Orrella dioscoreae: one gene and its partner. Each later gene encodes a partner of the first gene's protein in a complex. Links are inferred from orthologs where the notes say so. Each region holds a gene or a part of one and is shown in the gene's direction. Other genes may lie near its edges. The genes, in order: hfq and ODI_RS16935.

What was found.
Region 2: the proteins of hfq (region 1) and ODI_RS16935 are in contact, whole or in part, in a crystal structure (PDB 3VU3), measured with the Escherichia coli proteins. The link is inferred for Orrella dioscoreae from one-to-one orthologs.

What each region holds. Positions count from the first base shown.
Region 1 is NZ_LT907988.1:2,127,621-2,130,750, forward strand. Bases 272-3,084 are described here. They hold hfq (RNA chaperone Hfq), read left to right. Parts: upstream 272-1,466; coding sequence 1,467-1,703; downstream 1,704-3,084. Other genes in these bases: hisC (histidinol-phosphate transaminase), read left to right, coding at 272-1,329; hflX (GTPase HflX), read left to right, coding at 1,958-3,064; hflK (FtsH protease activity modulator HflK), read left to right, coding at 3,030-3,084. Outside these bases: ribosome biogenesis GTPase Der, read left to right, coding at 1-255; more of hisC, read left to right, coding at 259-271; more of hflK, read left to right, coding at 3,085-3,130. UniProt on the Escherichia coli protein: RNA chaperone that binds small regulatory RNA (sRNAs) and mRNAs to facilitate mRNA translational regulation in response to envelope stress, environmental stress and changes in metabolite concentrations.
Region 2 is NZ_LT907988.1:3,657,809-3,661,155, forward strand. Bases 72-3,101 are described here. They hold ODI_RS16935 (catalase), read left to right. Parts: upstream 72-416; coding sequence 417-2,786; downstream 2,787-3,101. Other genes in these bases: ODI_RS22355 (class I SAM-dependent methyltransferase), read left to right, coding at 72-246; ODI_RS16940 (bifunctional enoyl-CoA hydratase/phosphate acetyltransferase), read left to right, coding at 3,008-3,101. Also shown: more of ODI_RS22355, read left to right, coding at 1-71; more of ODI_RS16940, read left to right, coding at 3,102-3,347.

The sequences.
Region 1 (3,130 bases):
CTCACGCGCGAGCTGCAGGCCGCCGTCGAGCAGCAGCAGCCGCCCCGCAAGGGCATCTTCCGCCCAAAGCTGCGCTATGCGCACCAGGGCGGCCAGAACCCCCCGCGCATCATCGTGCACGGCAGCGCACTGGACGCCATTCCGGACTCGTACCGCCGCTACCTGGAAACGCGTTTCCGCGAAGCCTTCAAGCTGGCGGGCACGCCCCTGCGCATCGAATTCAAGTCCTCCCACAACCCCTACGTCGACAACTGATCCATGAGTCGCTTTTGGAGCGCCGTGGTCCACGGCCTGTCGCCCTATGTGCCGGGCGAGCAGCCCAAGCTGCAGAACCTGGTCAAGCTCAACACCAACGAGCTGCCCTATGGCCCCTCGCCGCGCGCCATTGCCGCCATCCAGGCGGCGGCCGATGACAGCCTGCGTCTGTATCCCGATCCGGGCGCCAGCGCGCTGCGCGAGACCCTCGGCAGGCACTATGGCGTGCCGGCCGACCACGTCTTCGTGGGCAACGGATCCGACGAAGTGTTGGCGCACGCCTTCATGGGCCTGCTGCGCCACGAGCGTCCGCTGTGGTTTCCGGACATCAGCTACAGCTTCTATCCGGTGTATTGCGGCCTGTACGGCATCACGTCGCGCAGCGTGCCGCTGGCCGATGATTTCAGCATCGACCCGGCGGACTACCTGCCGGGCGAGGCGGGCTCGGCCGGCGCCATCATTCTGCCCAATCCCAATGCCCCGACGGGCCGCGCCCTGACGCGCGCCGAGGTCGAGCGCATCGTGGCGGGCAATCCCGACGCGGTCGTGGTCATCGACGAGGCCTACGTCGATTTCGGGGCGGAGTCCGCCGTGCCCCTGGTGGCGCAGTACCCGAACCTGCTCGTGGTCCAGACGCTTTCCAAGTCGCGCGGCCTGGCCGGCTTGCGGGTCGGCTATGCCATTGGCCAGCCGGCGCTGCTCGAGGCGCTCGACCGGGTCAAGAACAGTTTCAACTCCTACCCGCTGGACCGCCTGGCGCTGGCGGGCGCGATGGCGGCCATCGAGGACACGGATTATCTGGCACGGACCTGCCAGACCGTCATCGACAGCCGCGAGACGCTGGTTGCCGGCTTGCGGCAGGCGGGTTTCGAGGTGCTGCCCTCGGCGGCCAATTTCGTGTTCGCCCGCCACCCGGGGCGCGATGCCGCGGCCCTGTCGGCGGCGTTGCGCGAGCGCGGCATCATCGTGCGCCACTTCTCCCGTCCCCGTATAGACCAATTCCTGAGGATCACCGTCGGTACCGACGCCGAGTGCCGGACGCTCCTCGACGCACTGGCGCAGATCCTCTCCTGACGCGGCTTTGCGGCCGGTTCGACGGCTCACGGGAACTGTCTTCCCGTGGCGCGCTCAAACTGGCGATGTGCGGGAAAACCCTGTAGAGTGCAGGTATCCGTGCCTTACCCCCAAAAACAACACATGGAGCCTGGCCAATGAGCAATAAAGGGCAAACACTGCAAGACCCGTTTCTGAACACCCTGCGTAAGGAACACGTTCCGGTTTCCATCTATCTGGTCAACGGCATCAAGCTGCAAGGCCAGATCGAATCGTTCGACCAATATGTCGTCCTGCTGCGCAACACCGTGACGCAGATGGTCTATAAACACGCCATTTCCACCGTCGTGCCTGCGCGCGCGGTCAATTTCCAGGTTGATACGCCTGCTGAGTAAGTTCCGGCCGTCTCCCGCCCTGACCGCAGTGCCTTGCGCCCGCCGCACGTTTTCGTGCAGGCGGGCGTTGTTGTTCTCACCCCCCGAGGCGCTGCGCGCCTCCCCCCCTCAAGGGGGGCGTTGCGGGTGGACCGGCAAAGCCGGCTCCACCGCAACCCGGATGGGGCCGCAGTATTCTGGGGGGATTGTTTGCATAACAAGACTGTCCTGCGCCGTGCCTTGCGCGACAAGGACGCCGCAATGAGGAGGGCGCCATGCGCGCATTGATTATCAGCGTCGACCTGGGGAATCCGGACTTCCTGCCCCACGCCGAGGAATTCGCCATGCTGGCCAAGGGCGCCGGGGCCGAGGTCGTCGCCACGCTGACCGTGCGCCGGTCCCGGCCCGATGCGGCCTATTTCATCGGCACCGGCAAGCTGGAAGAGGCCATCGCCATCAGCCAGGCCGAGGAGGCCGACATCGTGCTGTTCGACCAGGCCTTGTCGCCGGCGCAGCAGCGCAACCTCGAACGCAAGCTGAACCTGCGCGTGGTCGACCGCGTGGCGCTGATCCTGGACATCTTCGCGCTGCGCGCCAAGAGCCATGAAGGCAAGCTGCAGGTCGAGCTCGCCCAGCTGCAGCACTTGTCCACGCGCCTGACGCGCCTGTGGTCCCACTTGGAGCGGCAGCGCGGCGGCATCGGCATGCGCGGGCCCGGCGAGTCCCAGCTGGAAATGGACCGCCGCATGATCGGCGCCAAGGTGCGCGTCCTGCGCGAGCGCCTGGACAAGGTGCAGCGCCAGCGCCAGACCCAGCGGCGCGCGCGCGAGCGTGGCAGCCACCTGTCGGTGTCGCTGGTGGGCTACACCAACGCGGGAAAATCGACGCTTTTCAACGCGCTGACGCGCGCCGGCGCCTATGCGGCCGACCAGCTTTTCGCCACGCTGGACACCACCACGCGGCGCATCTGGATCGAAGGGGCAGGGCAGGTGACGCTGTCGGACACCGTGGGCTTCATCCGCGACCTGCCCACGACGCTGATCGCCGCCTTCCGCGCCACGCTGGAGGAAACCGTGCACGCCGACCTGCTGCTGCACGTGGTCGATGCCTCCAGCCCGCAGCGCGATGAGCAGATCGCCGAAGTCGACAAGGTACTGGTCGAAATCGGTGCCGCGGATATTCCCCGCATACTGGTCTATAACAAGATAGACGCGGCGGGATTGGAGCCCCGGGTTGACAGGGACGCACATGGTACGATTGCGCGAGTATTCGTAAGCGCCGTTGAGCGCGCTGGCCTAGAGGCGTTGCGCGGGGCAATTGCACAGGTCGGCACAACCGCAGGAAACAATGCGTCCATTCACCAAACTGTTCAATCTGAATGATCCCGGCTGGGGCCGGGGCAACAATGGCGGCTCGCAGCCGCCGCGCCGCCCCCAGAAAGGGGACGG
Region 2 (3,347 bases), 1.5 Mb from region 1 along the record:
ATCGTGCTGTGCGACATGGCCTATTACCTGGGCGAGGACGACACTCGCGTGCTGGCCGCCCGCTGCCACGAACACATGGCGCCGGGCAGCGAGCTGGTGGCTTGCCACGGCCTGCATGCCTTCCCCGGCCGCCGCGCGGAGACCCGTGCCATTCATGCCATCCTGGGCGACGACCCGCGCCTGCGCGAGACGGTGCGCCTGGAGGATGGCGATTTCCTGCTGCAGATCTGGCGCTGCGTGCCGTGACATCGCACGCGCGCCACCGCCTGCCCTCGACGCCCCCGCAAGTCCGGCGGGTGCATCCGCCCTGATCTTCCCGCTCTTCGCGTCACGACAGGCGATGCCGCTTCCTCCCGGAACATGACAGGCCTGGCAGCCATCGCGAAGGGCCTCCCACTTCTCTGGAGGTATGCAAGATGGCTACGAAAAAATCCCGCAACGGCAAGCCTGCCCACGCCGCCGAACAGGCTCCGCTCAATACCGACAGCGCCCCGTCGGGCCCAGCACCCGGCGCCAAACCGGCAGCCGCCCAGGCCCGGGCGCTGGACCAGACCGCGGGCGCGTTCCCGCACAACCCCGACAAAGCGCAGGAGTATGGCGATGCCGCCTCCTGTCCGCACGCGGGCCATCATCAGGCGCCCGCGGACGCGTCCGTGCATGCCAGCACGCTGTCCGAAACCAACGCCAACGAGAAGACCGGCGCGCCTCCCGGCGCCGGCGAGAACGCGGTGCAGGGAGGACTGTCACGCGTGCGCGCCGACGACGATGGCCAGCCGCTCAGCACCAACCAGGGCGTGCCGCTGGCGGACAACCAGAGTTCGTTGAAAGCCGGGCTGCGCGGTCCCGCGCTGCTGAAGGACTTCATCCTGCGCGAGAAGATCACGCATTTCGACCACGAGCGCATTCCCGAGCGCATCGTGCATGCGCGAGGCTCGGCGGCACATGGTTATTTCGAGGCGTACGAGTCGCTGTCCGACCTGACCGCGGCCACGCCCTTTGCCGAGGCAGGCAAGCGCACACCGGTGTTCGTGCGCTTCTCGACGGTGGCTGGCGAGCGCGGCTCCAAAGACACGGCACGCGACGTGCGCGGCTTCGCCGTGAAGTTCTATACCGATCAAGGCAACTGGGACCTGGTGGGCAACAACATTCCGGTCTTCTTCATCCAGGACGCGATGAAGTTCCCGGACCTGGTCCATGCCGTGAAGCCCGAGCCGCATCACGGCATGCCGCAGGCCGCTTCGGCGCACGACACCTTCTGGGACTTCGTGTCGCTGATGCCGGAATCCACGCACATGCTGATGTGGGCCATGTCGGACCGGGCCATTCCGCGCAGCTATCGCATGATGCAGGGCTTCGGCGTGCACACGTTCCGCTTCGTCAACGCACAGGGCGAATCGCGGCTGGTGAAGTTCCACTGGAGCCCGGTGGCCGGCACGCATTCGCTGGTCTGGGACGAAGCCGTCAAGATCTCCGGCGCCGATCCCGACTTCCACCGCCGCGACCTGTGGGAAGCCATCGAGGCGGGCGAATATCCCGAATGGGAACTGGCCGTCCAGGTCTTCACCGATGAAGACGCCGAACGCTTCAGCTTCGACGTGCTGGACGCCACCAAGATCGTCCCGGAAGAACTCGTGCCCTTGCGTCCGGTCGGACGGTTGGTGCTGGACCGCAATCCGGACAACTTCTTCGCCGAAACGGAGCAGGTGGCTTTCTGCGCCGCCCATGTGATTCCCGGCATCGACTTCACCGACGACCCGCTGCTTGCCGGCCGCATCCACTCCTACGTCGATACACAGATATCGCGGCTGGGCGGCCCCAACTTCCACGAGCTTCCCATCAATGCCCCGCTCGCGCCGGTGCACAACAACCAGCGCGACGGCATGCACCGCCAGACGCTGAACCGGGGCCGCGTGGCCTATGAGCCCAACTCGCTGGGCGGCGGCTGCCCCTTCCAGTCCGGCAAGATGGGCTTCGTGCCGTTTCCCGAGCCCGTGGCCGGCGACACGCTGCGCGGCAAACCGGAGAAGTTCGCCGAGCACTACAACCAGGCCACGCTGTTCTGGAACAGCCAGACCGAGTTCGAGCAGCGGCACATCGTCGATGCCTTCCGATTCGAGCTCAGCAAGGTGACGGTGCCTGCCATCCGGGTCCGTACGGTCTCGATGCTCCGCAATGTGGACGAGGCCCTTGCGGGCAAGGTCGCGAAAGGCCTGGGCATTCCGCTGCCCGATCCCATGCCGCGTGCGCTGGAAACGTCCCCGGAACCGGAAACGACACACTCACCCGCCCTGTCGCTGACGGCCCGGCCCGGCAAGGCGGGCGTGCGCACGCGGCAGGTCGCCATCCTGGTGCACGAGGGCGTCGATGGCGCGGGCGTGCAGTCCCTGGCCAAGGCACTGGCCAAGGCAGGCGCCATCGCCCGCCTGGTGGGGCCGCGCGTGGGGCCGCTGGACACCGGAAAGACCCGCCTGGATGCCGATGCCTCCGTGGAAAACTCGCCCGGCGCGCTGTTCGACGGCGTCATCGTGCCTGACGGACAGATCGGCGTGGACAGGCTGGCCGCGGACGGCCGCGCGCTGGAGTTCCTGCGCGACCAGTATCGGCACGGCAAGACCATGATGGCCGTGGGCGCCGGACGCACGCTGGTGGAGCGCGCCGACATCCCGCTGGCGAATCCGGACGACGGACTGCTGCTGGTGGACGCCGGGTCGGGCGCGGATGCCTTCCTGTCCGCGCTGGCCAGGCACCGCCATCCCGAGCGCGAGACGGATCCGCCTGCCGTCTGACACACGCGTGTCATGCGTACCGGCGAGGCTGCCTGAGCAAGCCCGCGGCCACCAGGCCCACTTGACCTGCCTCAAGCTTTGCGTGCAGTCTTCTCCCTAAGATGTGCGCACGCCCACGCCGCTCCCGGCGCGGGCGTCCTCCCCGCCGACCTCCGCGCAGGCGGGCGCGGCTGCCGCCGTGCCCGGCTGGGCGCGGTCCTCCCGCAGCCGGAACACCACGCATGACATCTCCCTCGCTTTCCGCCGTCAGCCAAGCCCTGCAGGTCACCCGCAACCGCCCCCTGGCGGAAATCACCGTCGGCGAAAGCGCCAGTCTCGAGCGCACGCTGAACTACGAAGACATCCAGCTTTTCGCCATCCTGTCGGGCGACGTGAACCCGCGCCACCTCGACCGGGAATTCGCCCGCGCGTCGGGCTTCCAGGACGTGGCCGCCCACGGCATGTGGGGCGGCGCACTGATCTCGGCCGTGCTGGGCACGCGGCTGCCCGGCCCCGGCACGGTCTATCGCAGCCAGTCCCTGCGATTCCTGCAGGCCGTGCGCGTGGGCGACACGCTGACGG